One region of the Streptomyces sp. NPDC058274 genome, then DNA from elsewhere that is predicted to be linked to it. Evidence: riboswitches for the same ligand, from Rfam matches in the RefSeq annotation. Region 1 holds a riboswitch; the other holds the start of a gene.

Region 1 (14,685 bases):
GAGATCGCCTCGGCGGTGGACAGCGTGCCGCTGGGAGACTTGATCTTCGTCCGTCCGTCGGCGGTGATCCCGTCGCGCAGCTCACGGAAGACCGTGACGACGCGGCGGATCTCGTCGATGCCGTCGGGTGCGGCGGGCAGGTCGAGGGAGCGGCCGATCTGGTCGACACGGCGCGAGACGATGTCGACCTCGGCGTCGGCGCTCTCCGGCAGCGGCAGGACCACCGTGTTGAAACGGCGGCGCAGCGCGCTGGACAGTTCGTTGACCCCCCGGTCGCGGTCGTTCGCCGTCGCGATCAGGTTGAAGCCGCGGACGGCCTGCACCTCCTGACCCAACTCCGGTATCGGCAGGGTCTTTTCCGACAGGATCGTGATCAGCGTGTCCTGTACGTCGGCCGGGATGCGGGTCAGCTCTTCGACGCGGGCGGTCATTCCCTCGGCCATGGCGCGCATGACGGGGCTCGGCACGAGCGCGTCCCGGCTGGGTCCGTGGGCCAGCAGCTGCGCGTAGTTCCAGCCGTAGCGGATCGCCTCCTCGGGCGTGCCCGCCGTGCCCTGCACGAGGAGCGTCGAGTCGCCGCTGACGGCCGCGGCCAGATGCTCGGACACCCACGTCTTCGCCGTGCCCGGCACGCCGAGCAGGAGCAGGGCGCGGTCGGTGGCGAGCGTGGTGACGGCGACCTCGACGATGCGGCGCGGGCCCACGTACTTGGGTGTGATCACCGTGCCGTCCGGCAGGGTGCCGCCCAGCAGATACGTCGCGACGGCCCAGGGCGACATCCGCCAGCGGGCCGGTCGCGGCCGGTCGTCCTGCTGCGCCAGCGCGGCGAGTTCGGCGGCGAAGGCCAGCTCTGCATGCGGCCGCAGCACCTCGCCGGCCTGTTCGCCGGCCTGCCCCGCGGCAGGCCCTGCCGCCTGCCCCGCGGGCGGATTGACGGACGTCGGTTCAACGGACACGGTCATGGCTCGGTCCCCCTCCAGCTCGGCCGGTTCGGATCTGGCTCAACCGTGCACCACGCCACTGACAATGCGTTCTGACCTGCGGAAATGCCCTCGCGACGGCCGATTGTCAGTGGCGGGATCTACCTTCGATGTCATGACTCAGCAGGGGGTGCGCTGGACGGCGGATCAGGTGCTGGCACTGGCGCCTGACGCCGCGTCACGCAAAGCGGGAAGCAAGCTCGGCGCGGCGGGACCGTGGTCGGAAGCGGGCAGTTCGGGCGAGGGGACGGTGTGGGGACTGTGCAAGGGCAGTGGCAGCAAGCCGTATCAGACGATCATCGACATCGCGGACGCCGCCGGGCCCGCGTACAAGTGCAGTTGTCCTAGCCGGAAGTTCCCGTGCAAGCACGCGCTCGGGCTGCTGCTGCTCTGGGCGGGTGAGGGCGGGACGGTGCCGCGGGGGCCGGCGCCGGACTGGGCGGAGCAGTGGACAGCGGGGCGGCGACAGCGTGCGGAGGAGAAACGGACGGCCGCGGCCGCCGGTTCCCCGTCCACCGGTGATCCGGAGGCGGCAAGGCGCAGGGCGGAGCGCCGGGCCGAGCGGATCACCGCGGGGGCGGTGGAGCTGGAGCAGCGGCTGGCCGATCTGCTGCGCGGGGGCCTCGCGGCGGCCGAGCAGGCGGGGTACGGGCTGTGGGAGGAGTCGGCGGCACGCATGGTCGATGCGCAGGCACCCGGCCTGGCCGCGCGAGTAAGGGAGTTGGGTGCGATCCCGTCGTCGGGGCCGGGCTGGCCGGTGCGCCTGCTGGAGGAGTGCGCGCTGATTCATCTCCTCGTCCAGGGCTGGCTGCGCCGCGAGCGCCTGCCGGACGGCCTGGCCGCCACGGTCCGTGCGCGGATCGGACTGTCCGGGCAGGCCGACGGCCCGCCGACGCGCGACCACTGGCTGGTCCTCGCCCAGTACGACACGTCCGAGAGCCACCTCACCACGCGCCGCATCTGGCTGCACGGCGCCGAGTCGGCCCGCACCGCGCTGCTCCTCTCCTATGGAGCCGCAGGCCGCGCACCCGAGCTGGCCCTGCCGGTGGGACTCGCCTTCGAGGCTGACCTTTCGGCGTACGCGGGCGCCGGTCAGCTGCGCGTGGCGCTGGGCGAGCAGCTGACACCTCCGGCTCCCACGACGGTACGGCCGCCGGGCATGACCACGGTGGAGGCGGCGGTGCGCTACGGAGAGGCCCTGCGGTCCGACCCCTGGCTCGACTCCTACCCGGTGACCCTGGACCGGGTCATACCGACCCCGGCCGGGGACACCTGGCAACTCGCCGACGCGGACGGCGACCTGGCACTGCCGATCACCATGTCCGCCGCCGCCCGCCCCGGGCTGTGGCGCCTGATCGCCCTCTCCGGAGGCGCGCCCGTCACGGTTTTCGGCGAGTGCGGTCATCGCGGTTTCACACCGCTGACCGCTTGGCCGGAGGGACAGGGAGAGGCGGTGTCCCTGTGCTGACCCACCCGGCCGGGCCGGCCGACTCCGGCTCCGACCCCCTGAAGACCCGAAAGAAGGGACACCCATGAACAGGACGCCGACTCCCCAGGACGTGCCCGTCGGTGACTCCTGGGAGGACCTCGTCACCACGGCGTTGCTCGGAACCGACCGGCGTACGCCCTCGGGTTCGGCGCCGGGCCGGGAGGCGCCGGTGGCGTTGCTGGACGCGGCAGCCGTGCAGACCGTACGGCGAAGGGCTGGGCTGCGGCCCGCGCGGGCGGCGACTCGGCCCGAACCAGCGGCCGAGGATCCCCGCCCGCCGCTGCCGCCGGCCGCGGCGAGCAGGCTCTCCATGCTGCTGGCCGACCGGTCGGGCTGGGCCGCCAGTGGCCGTCGCGGGGCGGCGCCCGACCTCACGGAGCTGCTGCCCCAGTGGCTCGCGCTGGCGAACGCGCGCGGGTTCGCCCCTCCGACGGACGTGCTGCCCGCGCTGCTGGACGCGGCCCGGGGCCGTACCGACCTGCGGCCGGCCGCCCTGGCGTTCGCCGGGCCGCGGGCGCTGTGGCTGGGCCGGCTGAACACGGACTGGCGGTTCGCCCTGCGTGCCGCGCCGGGCGGCGGCGCGTCGCTGCCGGGGCCCGAGGAGCCGGAGCGGATACGGGAGTTGTGGCAGGAGGGCCTGTTCGCCGAGCGAGTCGCGCTCCTCTCGGCGATACGGGCCCAGGAGCCGGCGACCGCGCGCGAACTGCTCGCCACGACGTGGGCGACGGAACGGGCGGAGGACCGCCTGATGTTCCTCGACTCGCTGCGGACGGGGCTGGAGGCGACGGACGAGCCGTTCCTGGAGCAGGCGTTGTCCGACCGCAGCCGCAATGTGCGGGCCACGGCGGCGGAGTTGTTGTCCACGCTGCCCGGTTCGGCGCTGGCCGCGCGGATGGGGGCCCGGTCCGGTTCGTGTGTGGCGGTCGACCGCACGCGGCCCGTGCCGACGCTCTTGGTCGAGGCGCCGCACCAGTGCGACGCGGACATGGAGCGCGACGGGGTGGTGCCCAAGGCCCCGGCCGGGCGGGGCGAACGGTCCTGGTGGCTGGGCCAGTTGGTGGAGGCGGCGCCGCTCGGGGAGTGGCCGAGGCGGCTCGGGGGGCGTACGCCGGAGGAGATCGTGGCGCTGCCCGTGGCGGACGACTGGCAGCCGGAACTGCATGCCGCGTGGTGCCGGGCGGCGGTCCGGCAGCGGGACGCCGACTGGTCCCGGGCCCTTCTCGGGGCCCCTTCCGCTCCGGAGGCGGGCGGGCCGGGAGCGGTGTCGCTGGCGGAGCGGGCGAAGCTGCTCGCGACGCTGGGCTCCACCGAGCGGGCCGACTGGGTGGCCCGCTTCATCGCGACGCATGGACTGTCCGAGGCGTTTCAGCTGCTCGGGGTGTGCGCGGTGCCCTGGAGCGAGCCGCTCGGGCGGGCTGTTGTCGACGCTCTCAACATCGCGCGGGACGCCGGGAGTTATCCGTGGAGTTTCAGTGGGGTGATGGGACTGGCCGAGCGGTGCCTGGATCCTGCGGAGGCCGGGCGGTTCGACGGGCTCACGGCGGTGCCCGATGAGCCTGAGGGGGCCTCGCCCGGGGCGGGGGGTTACTGGGCCGAGGCGTTCCAACGCCTCACCACGACCTTGCGTCTGCGCGCCACCATGTCAACCGAGCTGACACCTCCGCCGTCTTCATGACCCCGGGCGCCGCCCTTGCAACTGGACCCCCGTTCCTCGTGGACACCGGACGCCCACGGGGTGCCGCCCGGGTGGGCACACTCCCCTACCTGCGCTGGTGCCGACGCAGGGGCGAGCCGCCGAGCCCGGCGCCGCGGGGTGCCGCCCGGGTGGGCAAACTCCCCTACCCACGTGGGCACCCTGCGCCGGTGCTGGCGTAGGGGTGGGTCGGCGAGCCCGGCGCCTAGCGGGTGCCGCTGCGCCCACCCGTGCCGCCCCGAGCGGCACGCATGCCCGCAGCTATGACCGTACGGCCCCACCGCGTGCCCGCAGCCCGCAGCAAGAGCGGCTCCGCCGCCCCCCGGGGCGCCCGCTGCCCGCAGCGCAAGACAGCGACGGCGGGCCGCCCCCGCCCGCACCCCCCACGCACCCGCAGCCGCCCACGCACCGAAGGGGCCGTGCCGGTACATCAAATGCCCGTCGCCATGCGTCAGGACAGGCAAGAGAGCGCCCCCAGAAGACAGCACAGCCGGTAGGGCGACGGGCGGATGTACCGGCACGGACCCGACCCACCCACCGGCGCCAGGCGAACCACCCACGCACCGGACGGCGAACCACCCACCCACCGGCACCAGGCGACCGACACCCCCCGGCACAAAGCGACCCCCCGCTCAAGGCGCCCCGCCAGAAACCGTCACATACCCGCAGGCTGCCGCACGTTGGCCCGTACCCAGTCCACGATCGACGTCGTAGTCGCTCCGGGTGTGAAGATCTCGGCGACGCCCTTCTCCTTGAGGGGCGCGATGTCCGCCTCGGGAATGATGCCGCCGCCGAAGACCTTGATGTCCTCCGCGTCGCGCTCCTTGAGGAGGTCGATCACCGCGGCGAAGAGCGTGTTGTGCGCGCCCGACAGGATGGAGAGCCCGATCGCGTCGGCGTCCTCCTGGATCGCGGTGTCGACGATCTGCTCGGGAGTCTGGTGCAGTCCCGTGTAGATGACCTCCATACCGGCATCGCGCAGCGCCCGCGCGATCACCTTGGCCCCGCGATCGTGGCCGTCGAGCCCCGGCTTGGCCACCACCACGCGGATCGGACCGGCTGCCACACCCATCACTGCCTCCATGAACCGACTACACAACCTGCACCGAACATCCCGTACCGGGACAACTCGCACCGCCGCCCATCCACCGGATGCGCCCCTGCGGCACGGATGCCCCGCACCGACCGGCCGGGTAAGTGAACGAACGTTATCCCCAGCATCCCGCACCCGGCAGTTTCGCGGTGGAGAGCGAGGGGGAAATCACACGATGGGACACGTTCGCCGCGCACGTCTCCGAGTTCCTGCGGCACACGCGCCGCAGGACCCCACGGACCTGCGGTACACGGACCGCAGCGGAGTAGGCGCAAGGAGAGCCGCCATGAGGTGGCCGCACCACCGCACCGTCAGCGGGGCGCCGCGGTGGTGGGGCCCATCGGCGACGGCCTGGGACGGCAAGAGCACCGCGCCGCGGCTTTCCACTAGGGCACACGGGGGACAGAGTCGTCCTCAGCGTGCCGACGGGAGGTCGGCCATGAAGGTCACCAGGGCAGTAGAGCCCCTTCTTCCACTCTGCCAGCGCCTGTTCCCCGGCAGACTGGCCGGACTCTCGATGGCCCTCCTCAAGGCGACGGCCCTGGAGATCACGATCCTCGCGGGACATCTGCTCCTCTACCCGTCCGGGATCACCCAGGAGCGCCGGACAGCCCCACCGCTCCCGTCACCGGACACCGCCACGCTGCCCACCGGGACAAAACCCCCGGTCGTGCTGCTGCACGGCTTCATCGACAACCGCTCGGTCTTCGTCCTGCTGCGCCGCAGTCTGGCGCAGCACGGCAGGCAGCGCGTCGAGTCGCTCAACTACTCCCCGCTGACATGCGACATCCGCACCGCGGCCGGACTGCTCGGCCGGCACATAGAGGAGATCTGCGAACGCACGGGCCAGGAGCGGGTGGACATCGTCGGGCACAGTCTGGGCGGACTGATCGCTCGCTATTACGTGCAGCGCCTCGGCGGGGACACCCGCGTCCGCACTCTCGTCACGCTCGGCACACCGCACTCGGGCACCCGCGTCGTACCGCTGATGAACGCGCACCCGATCGTGCGACAGATGCGCCCGGACTCGCAGGTGATCGAGGAGCTGCGCCTGCCCGCACCGGGCTGCCGCACGCGTTTTGTGAGCTTCTGGAGCGATCTCGACCAATTGATGGTCCCGTTGGAGACCGCCTGCGTCGAGCACCCGGACCTGCTCGCGCAGAACGTGCGGGTCAGCGGGATCGGACACCTGGCCCTGCCCGTGCATCCAGCGGTCGCGACCGGGATACGCCAGGCACTCGACGCCGAAGAAACAGGAGTTCCGGCGGCCGCCCGGACCGGCGGCCTGACGGTGGCTTGAGCGCGCCGCAGGACATCGACCAGACGTCGACTCGACGCGGACTCGACGCCGACTCGACGCGGGCCCGGCATCGACTCGACGCGGGCCTGGCATCGAACACTCTTCGAACACCAGGCCAAGGCCATGCCCGCAGTCCGCCGAAACACGGCCGAATGCCCGTTTCCCGCAGGCATGAAACCTGCGGAAGATTGTCGCGCCCGCGTACTGCCGGGTACAGTCACCGCACTGCTCTGCCAGCCCCTGTTGTCGAGGCGAAAGAGAAGTTGGTGAACGACCGTCACCCGTCGGGGATTGTGACTCCCCCGGCTCCGGCTCCCGATGCCACCTCGGCGCACTACGCGTCGTACGGCCAGCAGGGTGCCCCGTACGGCGACTTCACCACGTATGACGGTTACCCCGCCACCGGTTTTGACACCGGTGATGCCGGCGGTAATTCCGCTTACACGACGGCCAGTTTCGACACCGACCCGCTCTTCGGCGACATGCCGGGCGCCCACACCGGTTCGTACGACACCACGCACTGGTCCACCGGCGGTCATCAGACGCAGGACACGGGCAGCCACCAGGCGTTCGGCTACGACCCGTACGCCGCGCAGCAGCAAGCCGCGTACGACACCGGCAGCTACGAGACGACCGCCTGGGCCGCCGGTTACCAGCAACTCGCCGACATCCCCGCGCAGTCGCAGGGCCCCGACGGCACCGGGCAGTGGGACGCGAACGCGTGGCTCCAGGCAGACCGGACCGCCCCGTTCGACCAGGGCGATCACACGCAGCAGTGGAACGCGGGGACCCTCGACACGGGCACGTACGACGCCACGCAGTGGAACTCGGACGGCAGCCAGGGCACCCAGGACTCCTACGAGTCGTACGACCGGAGCCATCCGGCCGCGTCGCCCGACGACTACGACCAGGGACACCAGGCCGCGTCGCCCGAGGCGTACGACCAGAACTCTTCCGAGGCCTTCGACCAGCAGGCGACCGCCACCTTCGAGCAGGTGCCGTACGACCAACCCGGCTCCGCGGACGGTGAGTTCGACGCCGGGGACGACGAGCACTCCGAAGAGCCGGAACCGCTGCTGCTCGATGAGGCCGAAGAGGCCGCCGTCGACCGCGCCTCCGAAACCCCCTTCGTCCCGGGTGGCCGTTCCGCGGCCCGCGCGGCGAATCGTTCCCGGCGCCGCGCCCCGGCCCGGCGGTCCGCGCTGCTGACGGTGGCCGTGCCCTCGGCGTGCGTGATGGGGGTCGCGGGGATCGCCGCCGCCTCCGTGGTGAGCGTGAGCAGCGACGACGGCAAGCAGACGACGGCCGGTGCGGCGGAGACGAAGTCCGTGAAACCGTCCGCCGCCAACAACAAGCTGGACACGCAGCTCGCGAATCTCTCCGCGGACGCCGACGACTTCGCCGACCGGGCGAGCCGGACGCAGGAACGTATCGACCTCAAGGCCCAGCAGGACGCCCAGAAGAAGAAGGCGGCGGAGGAGGCGGCCCGCAAGGAGCGGCTGCGCCCCAAGTTCGTCCTGCCGGTCACGCAGAAGGGGCTCAGCGCCTACTACGGCCAGGCCGGCATCAACTGGATGTCCGTGCACACCGGCATCGACTTCCCCGTGCAGTACGGGACGACGGTGATGGCGGCGACGGACGGCACCGTGCGGACGCAGTGGAACAGCGCGTACGGGAACATGGCGATCGTGACGGCCAAGGACGGTACGGAGACGTGGTACTGCCACCTCTCCACGTACAAGGTGCCGTCGGGGACGGTCGTGAAGGCCGGCGACCCGATCGCCTTCTCCGGGAACTCCGGCAACTCGACCGGGCCGCACCTGCACTTCGAGGTCCGGCCCGCGGGCGGCTCGGCGATCGACCCGCTGCCGTGGCTCCGCAGCCACGGGCTGGACCCGACGTAAACCGACCCGCTGCCGTGGCTCCGCAGCCACGGGCGGGACTCGACGTAAACCGACCCGCTGCCATGGCCCGTAGCCACTCGCGGGGCCCGACGTAAACCGACCCGCTGCCATGGCCCGTAGCCACTCGCGGGGCCCGACCTAAGCCGCAGACTCCCAGCCCGCGCCCAGGTGACCTGGGTGCCCGCACGCCGGCGACCGGCCGGGGACCGGGCCGAGGAGCCCGGCCCGGTGCGGTGCGGTGCGGCCCGGTGCGGTGCCTACAGCTTCTCGACCGGCGCGTACCGCAGCAGCAGGCGCTTCGGCTTGGGCTCGCCGAAGTCGACCGTCGCCTCCGCGTTGGCGCCCGTGCCGTTGACGCCGACCACCGTGCCGAGGCCGAACTGGTCGTGGGTGACCCGGTCGCCGACGGCCAGTGAGACCACCGGCTTCTCGGCGATACCGCGGCGCGTCGCGAAGCCGGACGCACCCGAGGCCGCGGACCGCGAGCGCGACGAGGAGAGCGAGGCCGCCACGCCCGAAACGGGACCCGAGGACACGGGGCCCATGGACCCGGTGCGCTTCCAGTCCAGATGCGCGTCCGGGATCTCCTCCAGGAAGCGGGACGGCGGGTTGTACGAGGGCTGGCCCCAGGCACTGCGCATGGAGGACCGCGTCAGATAGAGGCGCTCCCGCGCGCGCGTGATGCCCACGTAGGCGAGGCGCCGCTCCTCTTCGAGCTCCTTGGTCTGGCCGAGCGCGCGCATGTGCGGGAAGACGCCGTCCTCCATGCCCGTCAGGAAGACGACCGGGAACTCGAGGCCCTTGGCGGTGTGCAGGGTCATCAGGGTGATGACTCCGTTGCCGTCCTCCTCGTCGGGGATCTGGTCGGAGTCGGCGACGAGCGCGACTCGCTCCAGGAACTGGGAGAGGCCGCCCGGCGTCTCGCCCTCACCGGTCTCCTGCTCGAACTCCAGGGCCACCGCGGCGAGTTCCTGGAGGTTCTCGATACGGGTCTCGTCCTGCGGGTCGGTGGATGCCTGCAACTCGGCGAGATAGCCGGTGCGTTCGAGTACCGCCTCCAGGACCGTGGCCGGGCCGGCGCCCGACTCCACGATCGTCCGCAGGTCCTCCATCAGAGTGTTGAACCGCTTCACGGCGTTCGTCGAGCGGGACGCCATCCCGTACGCCTCGTCGACGCGGCGCAGCGCCTGCGGGAAGCTGATCTTCTCGCGCTGCGAGAGCGCGTCGATCATGGCCTCGGCGCGGTCGCCGATGCCGCGCTTGGGCACGTTCAGGATGCGGCGCAGCGGGACCGTGTCCTCCGGGTTCGACAGCACGCGCAGATACGCGAGGACGTCCCGGACCTCCTTGCGCTCGTAGAAGCGGACGCCGCCGACGACCTTGTAGGGCAGGCCGACGCGGATGAAGATCTCTTCGAAGACACGGGACTGGGCGTTCGTACGGTAGAAGACCGCGACGTCGCCGGCCTTGGCGTCGCCCGCGTCGGTGAGACGGTCTATTTCCTCGGCGACGAACTGCGCCTCGTCGTGCTCCGTGTCGGCGACATAGCCGGTGATCCGCGCGCCCGCGCCCGCGTTGGTCCACAGGTTCTTGGGGCGGCGGCTCTCGTTGCGCTCGATGACCGCGTTCGCGGCGCTGAGGATCGTCTGCGTGGAGCGGTAGTTCTGCTCCAGGAGGATCGTCGTCGCGTCCGGGTAGTCCTCCTCGAACTGGAGGATGTTGCGGATGGTCGCGCCGCGGAAGGCGTAGATCGACTGGTCGGCGTCACCCACCACGCACAGCTCGGCGGGCCCGAGGTCTCCCTCGCCGGGCGGCACGTCCTCGGGGCGGTCGCCGCCGGAGGGGCCGACGAGCTCGCGGACCAGCGCGTACTGCGCGTGGTTGGTGTCCTGGTACTCGTCGACCAGGACGTGGCGGAAGCGGCGGCGGTAGTGCTCGGCGACGTCCGGGAAGGCGCGGAGCAGATTGACCGTCGTCATGATCAGGTCGTCGAAGTCCAGGGCGTTCGCCTCGCGCAGCCGGGACTGGTACATCGCGTACGCCTGGGCGAGCGTCTTCTCGAAGCCGTCCGTGGCCTGCGCCGCGAAGTCCTCCTCGTCGATCAGCTCGTTCTTCAGGTTCGAGATCTTGGCGCTGAAGGACTTCGGCGGGAAGCGCTTGGGGTCGAGGTCCAGATCGCGGCAGACCAGGGCCATGAGGCGCTTGGAATCGGCCGCGTCGTAGATCGAGAAGGAGGAGGTGAAGCCGAGCTTCTTGCTCTCCCGCCGCAGGATGCGGACGCAGGCGCTGTGGAAGGTCATCACCCACATCGCGTTCGCCCGCGGACCGACGAGGTGCTCGACGCGCTCCTTCATCTCGCCCGCGGCCTTGTTCGTGAACGTGATCGCGAGGATCTGGCCGGGGTGGACATGGCGCTCGCCCAGCAGATACGCGATCCGGTGCGTGAGCACGCGCGTCTTGCCGGAGCCGGCGCCGGCCACGATGAGCAGCGGGGAGCCGGCGTGCACCACGGCCGCGCGCTGGTTCTCGTTCAGCCCGTCCAGGAGCGTGGCCGGGTCGACCACGGGGCGTGGGGCGCCGTCGCGGTAATACCCTCCCCCGCTCCCGGCTTCGCCCGAGCGGGATCCCGATCGGCTCGGCGGCACGTCGAAACGGCCGCCGAACAGGTCGTCCGGAAGCGGCTCGGCCGTCCCGTCCTCGGGCGGCGGCGGGGGCTCTTCCTCGTGGGCCGCGGAGGGCTTGAGGTCCGCCAGGAAGCTGTCGTCAAAGAGGCTGCTCATCGCTCTCCGAGTCTAGGCCGACCCACTGACACCCCGCGGCCACCCCGGAAATCCGGCCGGTTTCCCGAAGCGGGGCGGGCCGGCGGCCGGCCTCTTCCGAAGCCTCCCCCGCCCCCCTCGCCATCCGTAACGTACTGACTCTGCACAGTGAGCGGCCTCGGACGGCCGCCCGTACGAGGCCGGACGGCGGTCGGTTACCCGGCGGCGGGCGGCGGTGCGTCACCCGTCGGCGGCGGGCGGCGGGCTGCGGGCTGCGGGCTGCGGGCTGCGGGCTGCGGGCTGCGGGCTGCGGGCTGCGGGCTGCGGGCTGCGGGCTGCGGGCTGCGGGCTGCGGGCTGCGAACGACGAACGACGAGCGGCGAACGACTAGCGGCGAACGACGGCGGGGGAATCCCTCACCCCGGACAACTCGCCCTAGACCCCTCCGGATTGACCGAGTGGGTCGGCGACCATGGCGAAGGTCACGAAAATGTATCGGGCATATCGCCCATCAACCTTCACAGAAGTCACACGAGTTGGCTAACGTGCCGGTCAGGCCGCCCGACCCTCACCGGCGAACATCGCCGGGCCGGCGCGGCCTCCGCTGAGTCCGGTGCGCCCCCGCGGCAGCCGGAGCCGGGGACCCAATCGATCCCGGGGTGAATCGGTCCAACCGCCTTGTCGGGCCAGGACCGTAGGGCAACCCTTCCGAACCGTCCGCCCGAACCCGACAGCTAACTCGGTAAGCGGATGATGGAAGGAGTCGCCTCTCTTGGCGTCGCATCGCAAATGGCGTCCTACGGGTACGGGCATAGCGGGCATACGGACCCCCGGCCTCGCCACGGCGGCCCTCACCTCCGTGGCTCTGCTCTCGCAGACGGCGAACGCCGCGCCGTCGGCCGACCCCAAGCCCAGCCTGGAAGAGGTCGAGAAGAAGGTCAACGACCTCTACCACCAGGCCGAGGCCGCCACCGAGAAGTACAACGGGGCCAAGGAGAAGACCTCCAAGCAGCGCAAGCGCGTCGACACCCTCCTCGACGACGTGGCCCAGCGCACGGAGAAGCTCAACTCCGCGCGGGACGAGCTGGGCACGTTCGCCGCGGCCCAGTACCGCACCGGGGCCGCCGCCCCCGACACCGCGAGTCTCCTGCTGGCCGACAACCCGCAGGACTACTTCGACCAGACCCAGCTGATGAGCCGGCTGACCAGCCGCCAGAAGCAGGCCGTCGACGATTACGCCACCGAGCAGGCCGCGACGACGAAGAAGCGCCAGGAGGCCTCCGAGAGCCTCCAGGCACTGTCCACGTCGCAGACGACGCTGAAGTCGACCAAGGCCCAGGTCCAGCAGAAGCTCTCCGACGCCCGAGAGCTGCTGTCGAAGCTGACCGCCGCGGAGAAGGCGCGGCTCGCGGCGATCGAGGAGAAGCAGCGGGCGGAGGCCAAGCGCAAGGCCGAGGAGCTGGCCCGCAAGCAGGCCGCCGAACAGAAGCAGCGCCGGCAGGAGGCACCCCAGCAGGGCAGCGGCTCGGCCGGCCCCGGCACCTCCACCGACGCCGCCTACGCGACGAAGACCGCCAAGGCCATCGCCTTCGCCCGCGCCCAGGTCGGCAAGCCGTACGTCTGGGGCGCGACCGGCCCGGGCTCGTACGACTGCTCCGGCCTCACCCTCGCCGCCTGGAAGGCCGCCGGCGTCACCCTCCCCCGTACCACCTGGGACCAGGTCAAGGCGGGCACCACGGTCCCCGTCTCCGACATCAAGCCCGGCGACCTCGTCTTCTTCTACGACGACCTCAGCCACGTCGGCCTCTACATCGGCAACGGCATGATGATCCACGCCCCGAAGCCCGGCGCGTACGTCCGCGAGGAGTCGATCTACTACGCGGGCGACACGATGCCGATCCACAGCGTGGTACGGCCGGCGTGACGCCGTAAGGCGTGGCGAGGTCGTGACGTTGTGACGCGTGACGTTGTGACGCGTGACGTTGTGAAGCGCGATGCTGTGACGCCTCCGGGGGCGCGTTTCTGACTGTGCGCGCCGGCTTGGGCGGCCTGCGCGCCGGGCGTGTGCCTCATGGCATACGCAACCGGGGGCGCACGAGACGAGAGGGCGGCGCGGGACCAGTCGTCCGGGCGCGCGGGGAATCGTGCACGCCGGCGTACGGGCGGGCGTGCGCAAAGCGTGCGGGCGCGCGCGGCGGCAGCGCCCGGCATGGGCATGCGGGGCGCGCGTGGGCAGGCAGGCGCGCGGGCGTGCGTGAGCCGTTCAGGCGCGCGGGCGTGCGCGAGGCGTGCAGGCGCGCGTGGGCACGCGGGCGCGGGTGGGCACGCGGGCGCGGGTGGGCAAGGCGGGCGTGCGGGCGGTTTTCGCGCTCCGCGCGCTCGCGCCCTGCGCGCCCCGCGTGCGAGAGACGCGCAGCTCCCTAGCATCGGCCGCATGCCAGGCGCCTCCCCCCTCCTCACCTGGTGGGCGCAGCGCCCGCCCGCCGCCGGTGCCGCCGTGATGGCGACCGGCATCCTCTCGATCGGGCTGCACCTGACCGGTTACGAGACCCTGTCCCGGATCGCGCTGGTCCTGGCCTGCGCGGCCTGGCTGGCGCTGGCCGGGGACTTCGTGGCACGGCTCGTACGGGAACGGGAGCGGTGGCTGGCGGAGGCGGGGACGCCGGCCGCGCTGACCGCGGTCGCGGCGACCACGGTGCTGGGGGCGCGTTTCTCGGCGCTCGGGTGGCAGGGCGTCGCCGAGGCGCTGCTCGCGCTGGCTGCCGTGCTCTGGCCGGGGCTGCTCGTCCTGGTCGTACGGCACTGGGGACCTCGTATGCCCGGAGCCGTGTTCCTCGGTTGTGTTGCCACGCAGGGGCTCGCCGTACTCGCGGCGGCGCTCGCGGTGGCGGTGGGGAGCGCGTGGCTCTCTCATGCGGCGCTCGTGCTGTTCTGGCTGGGGCTCGTGTTCTACGCGGCCGGGCTGTGGCACTTCGATCCCCGGCAGGTCGCCCACGGCGCCGGGGACCACTGGGTGGCGGGCGGGGCACTGGCGATCTCGGCGCTGGCCGGCTCGAAGCTCGTCACCGCGGGGCAGGCGGGCCTGTCTTTGTCGGGCCATGGTGGCCCGTTCCTGTGGAGCGAGGGCGACAACAGCGTCCTGCGGACCGTGACCGTCGCGCTGCTCGTGCTCGATCTGGCCTGGTACTGCGTCCTGGCGGTGGCGGAACTGCGGTGGCCGCGCCCCCGTTACGACGTACGGCGCTGGGCGAGCGTCTTCCCGATGGGGATGACGGCGGTGGCGACGCTGTCCGTGTCGGCCGCCGTGGAGGTGCCGTGGCTGCGCGGGCCCGGACAGGTGCTGCTGTGGATCGCGGTGGCGGCCTGGCTGGCGGTCGCGGCGCAGGCCGTCCACTCGGCCCGCGCGGGCCGTTCCGGCTGACGGAGCCGCGCGTTCTCACATGCCGCCGTTCCGGCTGCCGAAGCCG
Region 2 (14,685 bases), on a different contig from region 1:
GGCTGGTTCGCGCAACGGGCCTGCAAGGGCCTGCCTCCGAACGCCGCACGGGCTCGTTCGCCCGAAGGGCCTGCCCCCGTCGCCTGAAGGGCCTGGCCCCGAACGCCGGACGGGCTAAGAGATTCTGCGGGGGTGCCGCCGAAGCGCCAGGCTGCGAGTGAGTCGGTGCGGTGGTGGACCCGGGAGGCGGAGCGATGCGTTCAGTCGGGCGGCGTGTGACGGCGGTGCTGCTCGCGCCGGTGCTGGTGGGGCTGGTGGCCTCGTGCGGGGCGTCGTCGCAGACGCGCACGCAAGCGCGGGCACGGCCCAAGAACGCGGCGTTCCAGCACCCAGGAGTGCTGGTCAGCAAGGGGCAGCTAGACACCGTGCGGGCCCGCGTGGGCGCGGGCAAGCAGCCCTGGCTGAAGGCGTTCCTCGACATGCGCGACAGCAAGTACGGCTCGTACAAGTACCAGGCGAAGCCGTACGCCAGCGTCGACTGCCCGGGCGGTGACAAGTCGGCCGAGCCGGTGCACGGCTGTGTCGAGGAGCGCGAGGACGCCATCGCCGCCTACACCCAGGCCCTGCTGTTCGGCATCACCGGCAAGCAGGAGCACGCGGTCAAGGCCAGGGAGATCATGGACGCCTGGTCGGCCAAGATGAAGGGGCACACCGAGGAGGACGCCGGGCTGCAGACCGCGTGGGCCGGGTCGACCTGGTCGCGGGCCGCCGAGCTCGTCCGGTACACACCGGGCGCGGGCTGGCCGGCCGACCGGGTGGAGCGGTTCCGGACCATGCTGCGCACGGCCTATCTCCCCGAAGTCACCAAGAAGGTCCCGGACTTCAACGGCAACTGGGACCTCGCCATGACCGACGCCGCCATCGGGATCGCCGTCTTCCTCGACGACCACCAGGCCTTCGACGACGCCCTGGAACGGTTCCGCCAGCGCGTGCCCGCGTACTTCTACCTCCAGAAGGACGGGCACGTGCCGCTCACGCCGGTCGGCAGCACCGTCGACACCCCGCAGAAGATGACCACGTACTGGTTCGGGCAGCAGCGGTACATGGACGGGGTCGCGCAGGAGACCTGCCGCAACTTCAAGCACGTCGGGTACTCCCTCGCCGCCACCGCCCACATCGCCGAGACCGCCTGGCACCAGGGCGTCGACCTCTACCGCGACGTCAAGGACCGGCTGAAGGCCGCGCTCGACTTCCACTCCAGGTACCAGATGGGGGAGGCGGCGCCCGCCTGGCTGTGCGGCGGGAAGGTCGACCGGAACATGGGGCCCGACGTGGAGGTCGCGCTCAACCACCTGGAGAACCGGATGGACGTGCACGTCCCGGCCGCTCACAAGCTCGTCGAGCAGACGCGCCCCGCCGGCACGGACGATCTGTTCGTGTCCTGGGAGACGCTGACCCACGCGGGCAACCCGGCCGACTAGGTGCCCCCGGGCCTCCGGTCCCGACGGGCGGAATACGCCTGGTGAAGGCCGGTGCACGTCAGCGTGTGCGCGAGGGGTCCCGCGCATGGCGTACACTGGTTCTAACGACGCGGGGTGGAGCAGCTCGGTAGCTCGCTGGGCTCATAACCCAGAGGTCGCAGGTTCAAATCCTGTCCCCGCTACTGAAGGCCAAGGGCCGGAACTCAGATATTGAGTTCCGGCCCTTGGTGTTTGCCGTGGGGTCCGATCCGTCCGATCCGGGTCCCGCCCTGTGCGCCGGACGTCATCCGGTCGGCCCTCAGCGGTCGCCGCCCGCCCCCGCGCCGGGAAGCCTGGACGGGTGGGGCAGCAGGGAGGTTCACAGCGGCCGGAGAAGGCGTCCGGCGGGGCCGGCCGCGAGGCCGATCCCGATGGGTATGAGCGGGCCGGGGGCCGGTTGCCCGGGGATGCCGATGGGTTCGAGTGGGCCGGGGGCCGGTTGCCCGGGGATGCCGTGCCTGATCCCGGGCTCGGGGAGAGTCCGTCCCCCGCCGCTGCCGAGCCGGCCACCCGGCGCATCTCGCGCGCCCGCAGCTTCGTCCGGGCGCTGCCCGCGCTGCTCATCGTGGTCGGGATCGTCTACGACTACCTCACCCCCTCGGACTTCACCGCGGCCCCCCTCTTCACCGCGGCCCCGCTGGTCGCCGCGCCCCTCTTCTCGCTGCGCGGCACGATCCTCACCGGCCTCGGCGCCCTGGTGTCCGTCCTCACCATCCACATCAGGCTCGGCATCGCCCTGAACGTCGACTCGGTCACCGAACTGGTCACCGTGGCGACCGTCGCCGTCCTGGCCGTCCTCATCAACATCCTGGTCCGGCGCACCGACGAGCGGCTCGCCTCCGCCCGCGAGATCGCCGAGGCCGCCCAGCGCGCCGTCCTGCCGCGGCCGGCCGAACGGATCGGCGGCTTCGAGTTCGCGGCCCGGTACGAGGCGGCGCAGGCCGACGCGTTCATCGGCGGCGACCTGTACGCGGTGCAGGACTCCCCGCACGGCGTACGGCTGGTGGTGGGCGACGTACGGGGCAAGGGCATGGGCGCGGTGGCGGCCGTCGCGGTGGTCATCGGATCGTTCCGGGAGGCGGCCGAGCACGAGTCGACGCTGGAGGCGGTCGCCCAGCGACTGGAGCGGGCGCTGGCGCGCGAAGGGACCCGGCGCGACGGACTCGACGCCTTCGAGGGGTTCACCACGGCCGTCCTCGCCGAGATCCCGCACGGCGACGGCGTCGTACGCATCGTCAGTCGCGGCCACCCCCCGCCCCTGCTCCTGGGCGCGGACGGCACGCTGCGCGTCCTGGACGCCGCGGAGCCCGCACTGCCGCTCGGGCTGGGCGAGTTGGGCAGCCGGCCCGACCGTGCGGAGGAGGCGGCCTTCCCGAGCGGGGCCACGCTGCTCTTCTACACCGACGGGCTCTCGGAGGCGCGTGACGGGCGCGGGGAGTTCTACGATCCGGCGGCGCGGCTGGCCGGACGGGTCTTCGCCGGCCCCGACGCGCTGCTGGCAGCCCTCACGCGAGACGTGCGCCGGCACACGGGCGGCGGGACGACGGACGACCTCGCGCTGCTCGCCGTACGCCGGCCATGAGCGTCGTACGAACTGTTCTTGATCGTTGTCACCGGAGGTGACCGGATGGCACCCCTCCGCATAACAGCTGACGAACCGTCAATTGAACTGGGGTTTATGAGGCGTGGTCAACTCGCCCGTTTTCCACCCCTCATGACCCGTAAGTCCAGGCGGAAGACGTTAATGATCAGTCCGAACAGCTTGGAATCCGTAGCCCGAGTCTATTAACGTTCGATAACGCAGCGCGGTCGTCACAGCCGTCACTGGAGTCGGCTCCGTGCGCACGCGCCGAATCCCGCAAGGGAACCGGGGAACCACCAACTTGGGGTGAATCGAGCGTCTTTCGCGGTGGATCACACTGCGGTTGACGCGCGTAGGAGACCTTCCTGCTCCGAACCCGTCAGCTAACCCGGTAGGCGAGAAGGAAGGAAAGGAGCGCGCCCACGTGGCGTCAAACCGGCCTGCACAACCCACCTCGTTCGCGCCGAGTGAGAAGCAGAGCGACACCTTCGGCTACGGCCGCGGCAGCGACGAGGGGCCCTGGGAGGAGTGGAATCCCACCGCGGATTCCGTCCGTCCCGTCCGCGGCCGGCACCGCGTCTCCAAGCAGCGTGGCGGAGGACTCGCCCGCAGCTCCACCGTTCTGGGCGTCGGCGTCATCGCCGCCGTCGGTGCGGGTGGCATGGCCACCGCGCAGACCGGCAAGCCCCCGGTGTCCATCTCGATGCCCGACCTGTCGTCGGTCGCCACCTCGGCCAAGGCCCTGATATCCGACGGCGAGGCCCCTGCGAAGGGCTCCGCCACCCCGCTCACCAGCGCCGGTCTCACCACCGACGACACCGCGCAGGGCACCACCGACGCCGGCGAGGCGCTGCGCGCGCGGATCATGCAGCAGGCCGAGTCGCAGCAGGACCAGGTCGACAGCGCGGCCCAGCGGGCCGCCGAGACCGCCGCCGCGAAGAAGGCCGCCGCCGAAGCGTCCAAGACGCAGGACGAGGCGAAGGCCAAGGCCGCCGCCGTCAAGAAGAAGGCGGAGGAGGAGGCCAAGCAGAAGGCCGAGGCCGAGCGCCTCGCCAAGCTGGCCAAGAGCTACTCGCTGCCCACCTCCTCGTACACGCTGACCTCGCGCTTCGGCGAGGCCGGCGCGCTGTGGTCCTCGGGGTACCACACCGGCCTCGACTTCGCGGCTCCCACGGGCACGCTGATCAAGGCCGTCCACAGCGGCACCATCACGGAAGCGGGCTGGGCCGGTTCGTACGGCTACCGCACGATCCTGACCCTCGATGACGGTACGGAGCTGTGGTTCTGCCACCAGTCCTCCATCAGCGCGAGCGTGGGGCAGAAGGTGGCCACGGGTGACGTCATCGGGCGCGTGGGCGCGACCGGCAACGTGACCGGGCCGCATCTGCACCTTGAGGTGCACCCCGGCGGCAACGCCACCGGAATCGACCCGATGGCCTGGCTGCAGAGCAAGGGACTCAACCCCTGACAGCTTCCGGGCGCCCATGACGGCTCCTGGCAGCCACATCGGCACCCGGCATCCCTGACAGTTTCCCGGTGTGAGCGCCTCGCCTTCTACGCGGGGCGCTTCGCCCGTTTCGTGCGGGCTTTTCCGCGGGCTTGCGGAATAGATGGCTCCGCCACCGGTGTTGCTGATCGACATGACTTCTCTTCGCAAGCTGGGCCCGTCCGAGCTCGAGGTCTTCCCGCTCGCCCTCGGCGGCAACGTCTTCGGCTGGACCGCAGACGAGACACAGTCCTTCGCCGTGCTGGACGCCTACGCGGCCGCGGGCGGCAACTTCGTGGACACCGCCGACACGTACTCCGCCTGGGTGCCGGGCAACAAGGGCGGTGAGTCGGAGACGATCATCGGCAAGTGGTTCGCCGCGCGCGGCAACCGCTCCGACATCGTCCTGGCCACCAAGGTGGGCTCCCACCCCGACTACAAGGGGCTGGCCCCGGACAACGTGCGGGCCGCGGCCGACGCGTCGCTGCGCCGGCTGGGCACGGATTACATCGACCTCTACTACACGCACCGCGACGACCCCTCCGTCCCCGTCGAGGACATCATCGGCGCGCTCGACGAGCTGGTGCGGGCGGGCAAGGTGCGGGCCATCGCCGCCTCCAACATCTCGCCCGAGCGGCTCCAGGAGTCCCTGGAGTTCTCCGACCGCGAGGGGCTGGCGCGGTACGTCGCCGTCCAGCCGGAGTACAACCTGGTCTCGCGCGAGACGTACGAGGGTCCGCTCCAGGAGGTCGCCTCCCGCTCCGGCCTGGCCGCCGTCCCGTACTACGCGCTCGCCTCCGGCTTCCTCACGGGCAAGTACCGGCCCGGTACGACCGTCGACTCCCCGCGGGCGGGCGGCGCCGCCAAGCACCTGGAGACGGAGCGTGGTGTGAACGTCCTCGCGGCCCTGGACGAGATCGCCCGGACCCACGACGTCCCGGTCGCCACGGTGGCGCTGGCCTGGCTCGCCGCCCAGCCGACGGTGGCCGCGCCGATCGCCTCCGCGCGGACGGTCGAGCAACTGCCCGCGCTGCTGGGGGTCGCCGACCTGACCCTGACGGACGGGGAACTGACGACGCTGACGAAGGCGTCGGCCGTGTAGTTCCGTCTCGCGGAAGCGTGTTCCCGTCGCTGGGCCGGAGTCCTTTCCGCCGCGACGGTGATCAGCCGTGACGGTGTTCTCCGGCGGTGCCGTACCCGCCGTACCCCCGTGTCTACGACCGATACGGGTTGTACGCGGGATACGGCGCCGCCGGACCGGCATAAGGCGCCCCGCCCGAATAGGGCGCCCCGCCCGGATACGGCGTCGCAGACCCGATGTACGGCCCGCCGCGGCCGTACAAGGGCGTGTACATCGGCCACGGCGGCAACGCGACCGGTGCCGTCGCCCGGGCGGCGTATGCCAGGGCCGGCCGGGCCACCTCCCGGCGCCGCCACAGTTCGTTCAGCAACTCCCGCTCCCGGTCACCGAAACCGGCCCCCGCACGGCCCCGGCGCGCGCGGTGCCGCAGAAACGCGAGCGAGGTCGCGTACGCCTCGTACTCGGCGACGGAGCGCGCGGCGCCCTTGCCGAAGTGCTGCCCGGCGTAGTCGCGGGCAAGCCGCCGCGCCCGCATGGAGCCGAGTACGAACGGCTCGGGCGGGGCCAGCCACCCGGCGACCGCGTAGGCGGGCAGTTCGGCGCGCACCGTGCGCAGCTCCCGCTGCCGGGTCCAGATGACGAGCCAGGTGAGCAGCCCGAACGTGGGCACCATGAAGGCCGCGTACACGGCGAAGAACCCGTACTCCCCGAAGGACGACGAGCCGTTCCAGACGGCGTGCATCCCCATGGCGAGCAGCAGCCCGGACAGCGGGAGAAGGACCCGGCGCAGCTGCCGGCCCTCCGGGGACAGCGCGGCGATGCCGAAGCCGATGCCGGTCAGGACGGTGAACAGGGGGTGCGCGAAGGGCGACATCACCACGCGTACGAAGAAGGTGGCGGCGGTGACGGAGGCGAGCCCGCGCTCGCCGCTGAGCTGGTCGGTACCGAACGCGGTGCCGAGGTAGAGGATGTTCTCGGTGAAGGCGAAGCCGGTGGCGGTGACCCCGGCTATGACCACTCCGTCGACGATCCCCGTGAAATCCCGTCTGCGGAAGAGGAAGATCAGCAGGACGGCCGCGGCCTTCGCGGACTCCTCCACGATGGGCGCTATGACGGTCGCGCCGAGGGTGTCGGCGCTGGACGGGTCGGCGGTGGCGGTCGCTATCCATTTCGTCGCGAAGCTGTTGGCGACGATCGCTATGAGCGCGGCGGCGCAGGCGCCCCAGGCGAACGCGAAGAGCAGGTTGCGCCAGGGGCCCGGCTCCACCCGGTCCAGCCAGCGGAAGGCGGCCATGAGGAGCGGTACCGGCAGCACGGCAAGGCCCAGGCCGACCAGGAAGCCCTCGGTGCCGGTCTGTTGGCGGACCAGGGCGAGGATGACGAGGCCGGAGAGTGCGAGCAGGGTGATCAGTGCCCCGTAGCGGACCCACCTGCGCTGCCACCAGTGCGCGTGCCGCAGGGCACCGCCGGCGGGACCGCTGGGGTGCGTCGGGTACGGAGGACAGGTGGCCACGGCATTGACCCTAACGAGGGAGGGACGCTGCCTGCGACGGTGCCTGGTGGGGCCCGGGGGCCCGGCTCAGTCGCCGGCAGAGGGCTGGTCTCGATGCTGTACGCGGCGGAAGAGCAGGTCATTCACCACATGACCCTTCTCCAGTCCCTGGCCCTCGAAACGGGTCAGCGGGCGGAAGTCGGGACGTGGCGCGTATCCGCCGTCGGTCCGGGTGTTCTCGAAGTCCGGGTGAGCGGTCAGCACTTCGAGCATCTGTTCGGCATACGGCTCCCAGTCGGTCGCGCAGTGCACGAGGGCACCGGGCCGGAGGCGGGTCGCGGCGAGCGTCAGGAACTCGGGCTGGATGAGGCGGCGCTTGTGATGCCGCTTCTTGGGCCAGGGGTCGGGGAAGTACACCCGCAGTCCGCTGAGGGACTCGGGCGGGAGCATCTCCCGGAGCAGGATGATCGCGTCGCCGTTGGCGACCCGGACGTTGGACAGCCCGCTCTGGTCGGCGAGATTGAGCAGGTTGCCCTGCCCAGGGGTGTGCACATCGACGGCGAGGATTCCGGTCTCCGGGTCCTCGGCCGCCATCCGCGCGGTGGCCTCGCCCATCCCGAACCCGATTTCGAGGACGACGGGACGGTCGGAGCCGAACAGCTCCGCGAGGTCCAGCGCGTGCCCGTCGATGTCCAGCCCCCACTTGGGCCACAGCCGCTGCAGGGCGTCCGCCTGCCCGGCCGTCACCCGGCTGCGCCGCGGCTGGAAGCTGCGGATCCGCCGCTCGAAGTGCGATCCGGCGGGGTCGGCCTTGGGGCCGTCCGGAAAGCGGGGCTCGCCCTTGGCCCGGGCATGACGCAGCGAGCCGCCGGCGACGGAGGGCCGGGACTCTGGGGACTCTTCGGAGGACTTGAGGGAGTCAGACACAGTGGGGTCGATTTTACGGGGGTCCGGCGGACGCGCCTCCCGCGGCGGTACGGGGGGTGCGGACGGAGTGCCCTGCGGGCGATTTTGTGCAGGGCGGTGGCCTCGGGCGGGTTTCGTGCCTGGCGGCTTGGTGCGGGTAGGGCGGTGGCCTCGGGCGGGTTTCGTGCCTGGCGGCTCGGTGCAGGCAAGGCGCCGGCCGGAGAAGCCGGTGCCCGATCCGTGGCCGGCCGGGCACCTCGCGCAGGTCAGGCGGTCGACAGTGCGGTCAGGGCCCGTCGGGCGACCTCGCGGCCGATCGGCAGGGACGCGGTGGCCGCGGGTGACGGTGCGTTCAGGACGTGGACCGTCCGGGGGGTCTCCTGGATCAGGAAGTCGTCCACCAGCGTCCCGTCCCGCAGGACCGCCTGGGCCCGGACCCCGGCGGCTGCCGGGATCAGGTCGTCCGGGGTCACCGCGGGCAGCAGCCGCCGGACGGCGTCCGTGAAGGCCGCCTTCGACACCGAGCGCAGCAGCTCCCCTCCGCCGTAGCGCCAGTGGCGGCGGGCTATGCGCCAGGAACCGGGCCAGGCCAGGGTGGCCGCCAGCTCGCGGGGGCGGACGGTCCCCCAGCCGTACCCCTCGCGGGCCAGGGCCGGGACCGCGTTCGGTCCGATGTGCACGCTCGCGTCGATGCCGCGGGTGAGATGCACGCCGAGGAACGGGAACGCCGGGTCCGGGACGGGATAGACCAGGCCGCGCACCAGCTCCGGGCGCGCCAGCGTGTAGTACTCGCCCCGGAACGGGACGATCCGCATCCCCGGGTCGTCCCCGCTGAGCCGGGCGATCTCGTCGCAGTGCAGCCCCGCGCAGTTGACCAGCACGCGCGCGCGGACGACCCGGCCGTCGGCCGTGCGGACGGCGACGCCGAGCTCGGGGCGGCGGTCGATCCGGATGACCCGCGCGCCGTAGTGGATCTCCGCGCCGGAGGACTCCGCGAGGCGGCGGGCCACGGCGACGAAGTCGCAGATCCCTGTCGTACCGACCTGGATGGCGGCGAGGCCGCGGACCTCCGGCTCGTACTCCCCGATCTGGGCCGCGCCCAGCTCGCGGACCGGAATGCCGTTCTCCCGGCCGCGCTGCACGAGCGCGTGCAGCCGGGGCAGCTCGGCCTTGTGGGTGGCGACGATCAGCTTGCCGGTGACGGCGTGGTCGATGCCGTACTCGGCGCAGAACTTGACCATCTCGGTGGCGCCCCGCACCGCGAAGCGCGCCTTCAGGGAGCCGGGGCGGTAGTAGATCCCGCTGTGGATGACGCCGCTGTTGCGCCCCGTCTGATGGCGGGCGGGGCCCAGCTCCTTCTCCAGCACCATGACGCGCGTGCCCGGCGCGGCCCGCGTGATCGCGTACGCCGTCGACAGACCGACGATCCCGCCGCCGATCACCAGCACATCGCAGTCGTACACGATGGACACCTGCACCACCTCCCGACTTCAAGAGTGCACTGCGCCACTGACAACGCCCTCAAACCAGGGGGAGGCCCCGGCGCCCCGGTAGGGGCGCGAGGAAGTGCGTGATCAGCCACAGATCACCCGCAGCCCAAGACGCGAGCAATCGGGCAGACGCTCTCCGGGACAGGCGATCAAAGCGGAGCGCCTACGCGGGAGCCATGAGCAGCGGGCGTGCGCGCTCCCGCAGCTCCACCACGCGCGGTTCGTCGCCGTACGGCTCCAGTCGGTGCAGGAGATCCTTCACGTACTCGGTGGTGCGCGCCGACGAGATACGGCCGGCGACCTCGACCGCCCGGACGCCCTGTTCGCAGGCCGCGTCCAGGTTGCCCGACTCCAGCTCGGCGACCGCGGACACCACCAGGCGCAGCCCGTGCGAGCGTACGAACTCCTCCGTCGGCTTCGACAGTGCCTGCTCGGTGAAGCGGCGGACCTGGCGCGGCGCCTTCAGGTCGCGATAGCACTCGGCCGCGTCGGCGGCGAACCGGTCGTACGAGTAGAAGCCGAGCCAGGACGGATCCTGGTCGCCGTCACGGGCCCGCTCCAGCCAGCCCTCGGCGGCCTTCAGGGCGCCGCCTGCCGCGTGGGCGTCACCCGCGCGCGCGTGGGCCCGTGCCTCGACGAGGCGGAAGAAGCTCATGGTGCGCGCGGTGGCCAGGCCGCGGTTGCGCTCCAGAGCGGCCTGGGCGAGGTCGACGCCCTCGTCGCCGAAGCCGCGGTAGGTCGCCTGGAGGGACATGGAGGCGAGCACATAGCCCCCGAGGGGCACGTCGGCGGCCGCGCGGGCCAGGCGCAGTGCCTGGATGTAGTAGCGCTGGGCCGCTTCCTGCTGGCCGGTGTCGAAGGCCATCCAGCCGGCCAGCCGGGTCAGTTCGGCGCTCGCCCCGAAGAGGGCTCTGCCCACGTCGTCCGAGTACGAGCCGAGCAGCAGGGGTGCCGCCTCCACCCGTAAGCACTCGGGCACCATCGACGAACGCCAGTCGCCGCCGCCGTACTTGGAGTCCCAGCGCCGCGCGTCCTCCGCCGCCTCGCGGAGTTTCAGCACGTCGGTGTGGCCGACTTTCAGCGGTGCTCCGGAGCCCTCGGCCGGGCTCGCGTCCCGCGCCACCGAACTGTCGGCCGGTGTTATCAGCCACCGTGAAGCGGGAGTTGCGTAAGCGCTCACTGCGAACGATCCGGCGAGCGACTGCCAGATGCCGCCGCTGCCGGCCCGGCGCCCGGCCAGGTCGAGGCGGTACAGCTCCGTCGCCGACCGCACCGCCTGCCCGACGTCACGGGGGAAGGCGAGGCCCACTTCGGGTGCGGGATCCGCGTCCGCCAGACCGATCTCGTGGAGCGGTACGGGGCGGCCGAGTTTCTGGCCGATGGCGGCGGCGATGAGATGCGGCGCCGCACCCTGCGGCACCATTCCCTTCGACACCCAGCGCGCCACCGACGTCTTGTCGTAGCGAAGAGTCAGACCGCGTTGAGCGCCAAGGTCGTTGACGCGTCGTGCGAGGCCTGCGTTGCTGATTCCCGCGAGGGCGAGAACGGTGCCGAGTTTTTCGTTCGGCCCGCGTTGCTCCCTGGACATGCGCCACCCCTCGACACAGACGGCTGCCGCGCTGGCATAACCACGCGGCATTCGTAAACCCAGCGTAGTTCGCCCGATCCCAAGCGTTAAGGGGCGTAGGTCCGGATGGCGGGATTGTGGTCCGTACGACAGTACGGACGGTTGCGGCGTGCTCCCGTTGTGTGGCTGTGCGCCTGTCCGTGCGCTCTTCTCCGGCCACCGGGGGAGCGCTTCCATGGATCGTGCGTGGGTCGGCCCGCTGTACTGGATCCAGTGGGCTGGGGGAACGCCGCCGCCTACATCCCCGCGGGCGGCGGACCGGTCCGGGAGGCGGACTCCGCCTCCCGGACTGTGCGCCGCTCGCCTTGCGCAAGGCCTGTACGGAGCGTGTGCAGGGCTGGCCATCTGTCGACGATTTGGCTGATTTTCGACGGTGCCCCCAGAGGGTAATTCCCGTTCTCACCACGTGTCTTGAGGGCGCGTTAGGAGTTTTGGGGGAGCGCAACGGGGGCGCATTCGCGTCGCCGCCTTCGCCCGCCTCCCCTCGGATCGCCGTGCCCTGTGCGGCAGTTCGGCCACCCGCCGGCGTCGCCCCGGAGCCCGTGGGAGGCTCGCGGGGGCGCATTGCGGGGAGCGCGAGCAGTCGCACGGAGTCTCCTGTGTGCTTCCTTCGTGGCAGCATGGTGCCGAGTTCGTACGGTGCACTGGTTGTCCACAGCCTGTGGAGGCGGCGATGCGGTGGTTGGTGGGGTGGAGCAGTACCGCCGCCAGAGCCTCTGAGATCGGCTCGGCAGGATCCACCGGAAGCGACGGCGAGACCGTGCACCCGGTGGGCTCCCAACTCCTGTGGGGCGACCCCGATCCGCTCTGGGCGGTCGGCGACTGGCGTCCCGACGAAGTGCGCGTCGTGCAGGCCGACGCACAGAACCGGATCGCCGTCCTCGGCATCTGCGGCGCCTCCGACGAAGAGCTCCGGCTCGGTCTCGTCGCCGCCCGGGGAGGGGCACTTCGCCATCTGACCAACTGGTCCGGCAGCTACACCGCCGTCGTCCAGGTCGGCCGCCGCGTCATGGTCTGCGGCGACATCGCGGGCGCGCGGCCCGTGTTCTACACCCCCTGGGCGGGCGGTACGGCCTACGCGACCGCCGCCCTGCCCCTCGCCGACCTCATCGAGGCCAACCTCGACTTCGGGCACCTCGCCGCGCTCCTCGCCGCCCCCGACGTACCGGCCGCGGTGCACGACTCGACGCCGTACGACGGCGTGCGGCGCATTCCGCCGGGGCACGCGCTGATTCTGCGCGCGGGCGCCCGGGAGATCGCCGGGTACGAGCAGGTCGCCTCGCTCGCGGTGGCCGCGCCCATCGCCGACCCGACGAGCGCCGTGGACGCCGTCCGGGACGCCCTCATCGATGCCGTACGCGCCCGGCTCGCCGCGCCCCGGCATGTCCCCGGCGCCGATGTGGACCCCGGCCCCGTGCCCGGGATGGGACCCGCCGAGCGCCGCGCGGCGCGCGGTATGCCGGTGCCCGGGATCGGGGCCGACCTCTCCGGAGGGCCCGCCTCGGGGACACTCGCGCTGCTCGCGGCCGGGCTCCCCGGGATGCCGGGGACCGTCCTGGGGCACGGCACGGGCGCCGGCGAGCGGCTGCTGGCCCTCACCTTCAACGACCTCGCGGTCAGCGGGCGGGAGGCCGAGCTGCAGCGCGCCGGGTCGCTGGCCGCGAATCCCCGGCTGCACCATGTGGTCGTCGCCGGCGGTGAAGAGGTCCTGCCGTACGCCGACCTGGAGGGGCCGCTGACCGACGAGCCGGGGCCCTCGCTGGTCACGGCCGCCCGGCACCGGGCGCGGCTCGCCGCGGGCAGCGCGGACCACTTCACGGGGTACGGGGCCCGGCAGGTGCTGGACGCGCACCCCGCGCGCCTCGCCGATCTGCTGATGGACCGCAAACGGCGTCATCTGGTGCGGCCCGTGGCCGCGTTGGCGAAGGCGGACGGCTCGGTGATGGTCCCCGCGCGCGTGTATGGCGCGGCGCGGAAACTGGCCCGTACGCCGTACCGGACCGGCGTCGACGCGCTCGCCGACCGGTTGCTGCACCGGCGGTTCGAGGAGCCCGGCGGTGCCGTCGGGGCGTCGCTCGCCGCGCTCACCTGGGCCAGGCCCGGGCCCGCCGCGCGCTGGCTGACCGGTGAGGCGCTTGCTGAAGTATCGGTTCGCCTGGGGACGGCGGCGATGGGGCGGCCGGGGGTGGGGCCGGGGCAGCGGCCCGGCGACTTCCGCGCGCGTGCCGCGCTGGCGAGGCACGCGGCGGATCTGCGCATCCTGGAGCAGGCCGCGGAGGTCCGCTTCCAGCGGCTGCACGCGCCGTTCCTGGACAACCAGGTGGTACGCGCGTGCCGGGCCCTTCCCGAGGCGCTCCGGGTCCAGCCGGGGGCGCGGGCGGCGATTCTCCGTACGGTGCTGGAGGGGGCCGGGGTCGCCGACCTTCCGGCCGGCTGGGGGGCGCCGTCCCACGCCTCGTCGGCGGCGGCCGCGCGTACGGGGCTGCGGGTTTCCGTGGACTCCCTTGTCGCCCTGTTCGACACGCCGTTGCTTGCCGAGGCGGGGCTGGTCGAGGCGCGCGTCGTCCGCAAGGCGCTCCGCGCGGCGGCGGACGGCGAGCCGCTGCCCCTGGACGGCCTCGCCGACCTGGTCTCCCTCGAACTCTGGCTCCGCCGGCTGCTGTCCCGCCGGGGCACGTGCTGGACGGGGACGCCGGCTCGGCAGCGGGCGGTTCCTGCGGGGATTGCGCCTCGGGGGAGGGCGTTGGGAGCGTGATCTGGCGGGGGCGCCTTGAGCGGGGGTCCTTGTGCCGGTGGGCGTCGGTTCGCTGTCCGGCGGTGGGTGGGTGGGTCGCCTGGCGCCCGGGGGTGGGTCGGGTCCGTGCCGGTACATCCGCCCGTCGCCCTACCGGCTGTGCTGTCTTCTGGGGGTGCTCGGTCGGGTGTTCTCGCGCATGGCGACGGGCATGTGATGTACCGGCACGGACCCTTCGGCGAGTGGGCGGCTGCGGGGGTGTGGGGGTTGCGGGCGGGGGCCCCGGGGTGGCCTCGTCGGTGCGTGGGCGGGTGCGGGTGTGCGGGGGCGGTCCCCTGGGTGCCGGCGTCAGCGCGACATCTGGTGCGGTCATGCGGTGAGGGGTGGGAGCACCTGGTTGTGGGTGTGCTGGTAGATCACCGAGGTGCGGAATCCGACGACTTCGCGGCGCGCGGTGAACTTGTCCATCAGGAAGCCGTGGAGGTAGTCCACGCTGGGCGCGGAGACGTGCACGATCATGTCGTCGCCGCCTGTGACGACGTACACCGTGCTGACCTCGGGCAGGCCGACGGCGTACGTCTTGAATGCCTCGATGACCGACCGGCTGAGGGGGCGGATCTGGAAGTGGATGAGCGCCTGGACATGGCGGTTCAGGGCCGCCGGGTCGATCGCCGTGTGAAAGCCGGTGATCACCCCGCGGGCGCGCAGCGCCCGGATGCGTTCGAGACAGGTCGAGGGGGCGATGCCGAGGGTGCGGGCGATGGCGCGGTTGGTCTGGCGCGCATCACGCTGCAGAAGCCGGAGTATCGCCGAATCAAGTTCGTCCA

The links. A riboswitch is a leader RNA that binds a small molecule or an ion and turns the genes downstream of it on or off. The one in region 1 is predicted to bind cyclic di-AMP.
Region 2: another riboswitch for cyclic di-AMP. It lies ahead of ACFVYF_RS04530 (M23 family metallopeptidase); the one in region 1 lies ahead of ACFVYF_RS27870 (NlpC/P60 family protein).

Annotation. Positions count from the first base shown of each region.
Region 1 is NZ_JBHVXW010000017.1:40,123-54,807, reverse strand. Features, by position in the region: gene ACFVYF_RS27905 (AAA family ATPase) at 1-962, opposite strand, end outside; gene ACFVYF_RS27900 (SWIM zinc finger family protein) at 1,096-2,448, shown strand; gene ACFVYF_RS27895 (DUF5691 domain-containing protein) at 2,513-4,144, shown strand; gene ACFVYF_RS27890 (cobalamin B12-binding domain-containing protein) at 4,818-5,234, opposite strand; gene ACFVYF_RS27885 (esterase/lipase family protein) at 5,695-6,555, shown strand; gene ACFVYF_RS27880 (M23 family metallopeptidase) at 6,822-8,459, shown strand; gene pcrA (DNA helicase PcrA) at 8,717-11,239, opposite strand; cyclic di-AMP (ydaO/yuaA leader) riboswitch at 11,811-11,983, shown strand; gene ACFVYF_RS27870 (NlpC/P60 family protein) at 11,991-13,142, shown strand; gene ACFVYF_RS27865 (tellurite resistance/C4-dicarboxylate transporter family protein) at 13,653-14,639, shown strand.
Region 2 is NZ_JBHVXW010000002.1:14,215-28,899, reverse strand. Features, by position in the region: gene ACFVYF_RS04545 (alginate lyase family protein) at 195-1,421, shown strand; tRNA gene ACFVYF_RS04540 (tRNA-Met) at 1,530-1,603, shown strand; gene ACFVYF_RS04535 (PP2C family protein-serine/threonine phosphatase) at 1,915-3,042, shown strand; cyclic di-AMP (ydaO/yuaA leader) riboswitch at 3,298-3,455, shown strand; gene ACFVYF_RS04530 (M23 family metallopeptidase) at 3,467-4,510, shown strand; gene ACFVYF_RS04525 (aldo/keto reductase) at 4,683-5,630, shown strand; gene ACFVYF_RS04520 (PrsW family intramembrane metalloprotease) at 5,743-7,122, opposite strand; gene trmB (tRNA (guanosine(46)-N7)-methyltransferase TrmB) at 7,189-8,028, opposite strand; gene lhgO (L-2-hydroxyglutarate oxidase) at 8,274-9,488, opposite strand; gene ACFVYF_RS04505 (MFS transporter) at 9,661-11,085, opposite strand; gene ACFVYF_RS04500 (asparagine synthase-related protein) at 11,798-13,879, shown strand; gene ACFVYF_RS04495 (Lrp/AsnC family transcriptional regulator) at 14,228-14,685, opposite strand, start outside.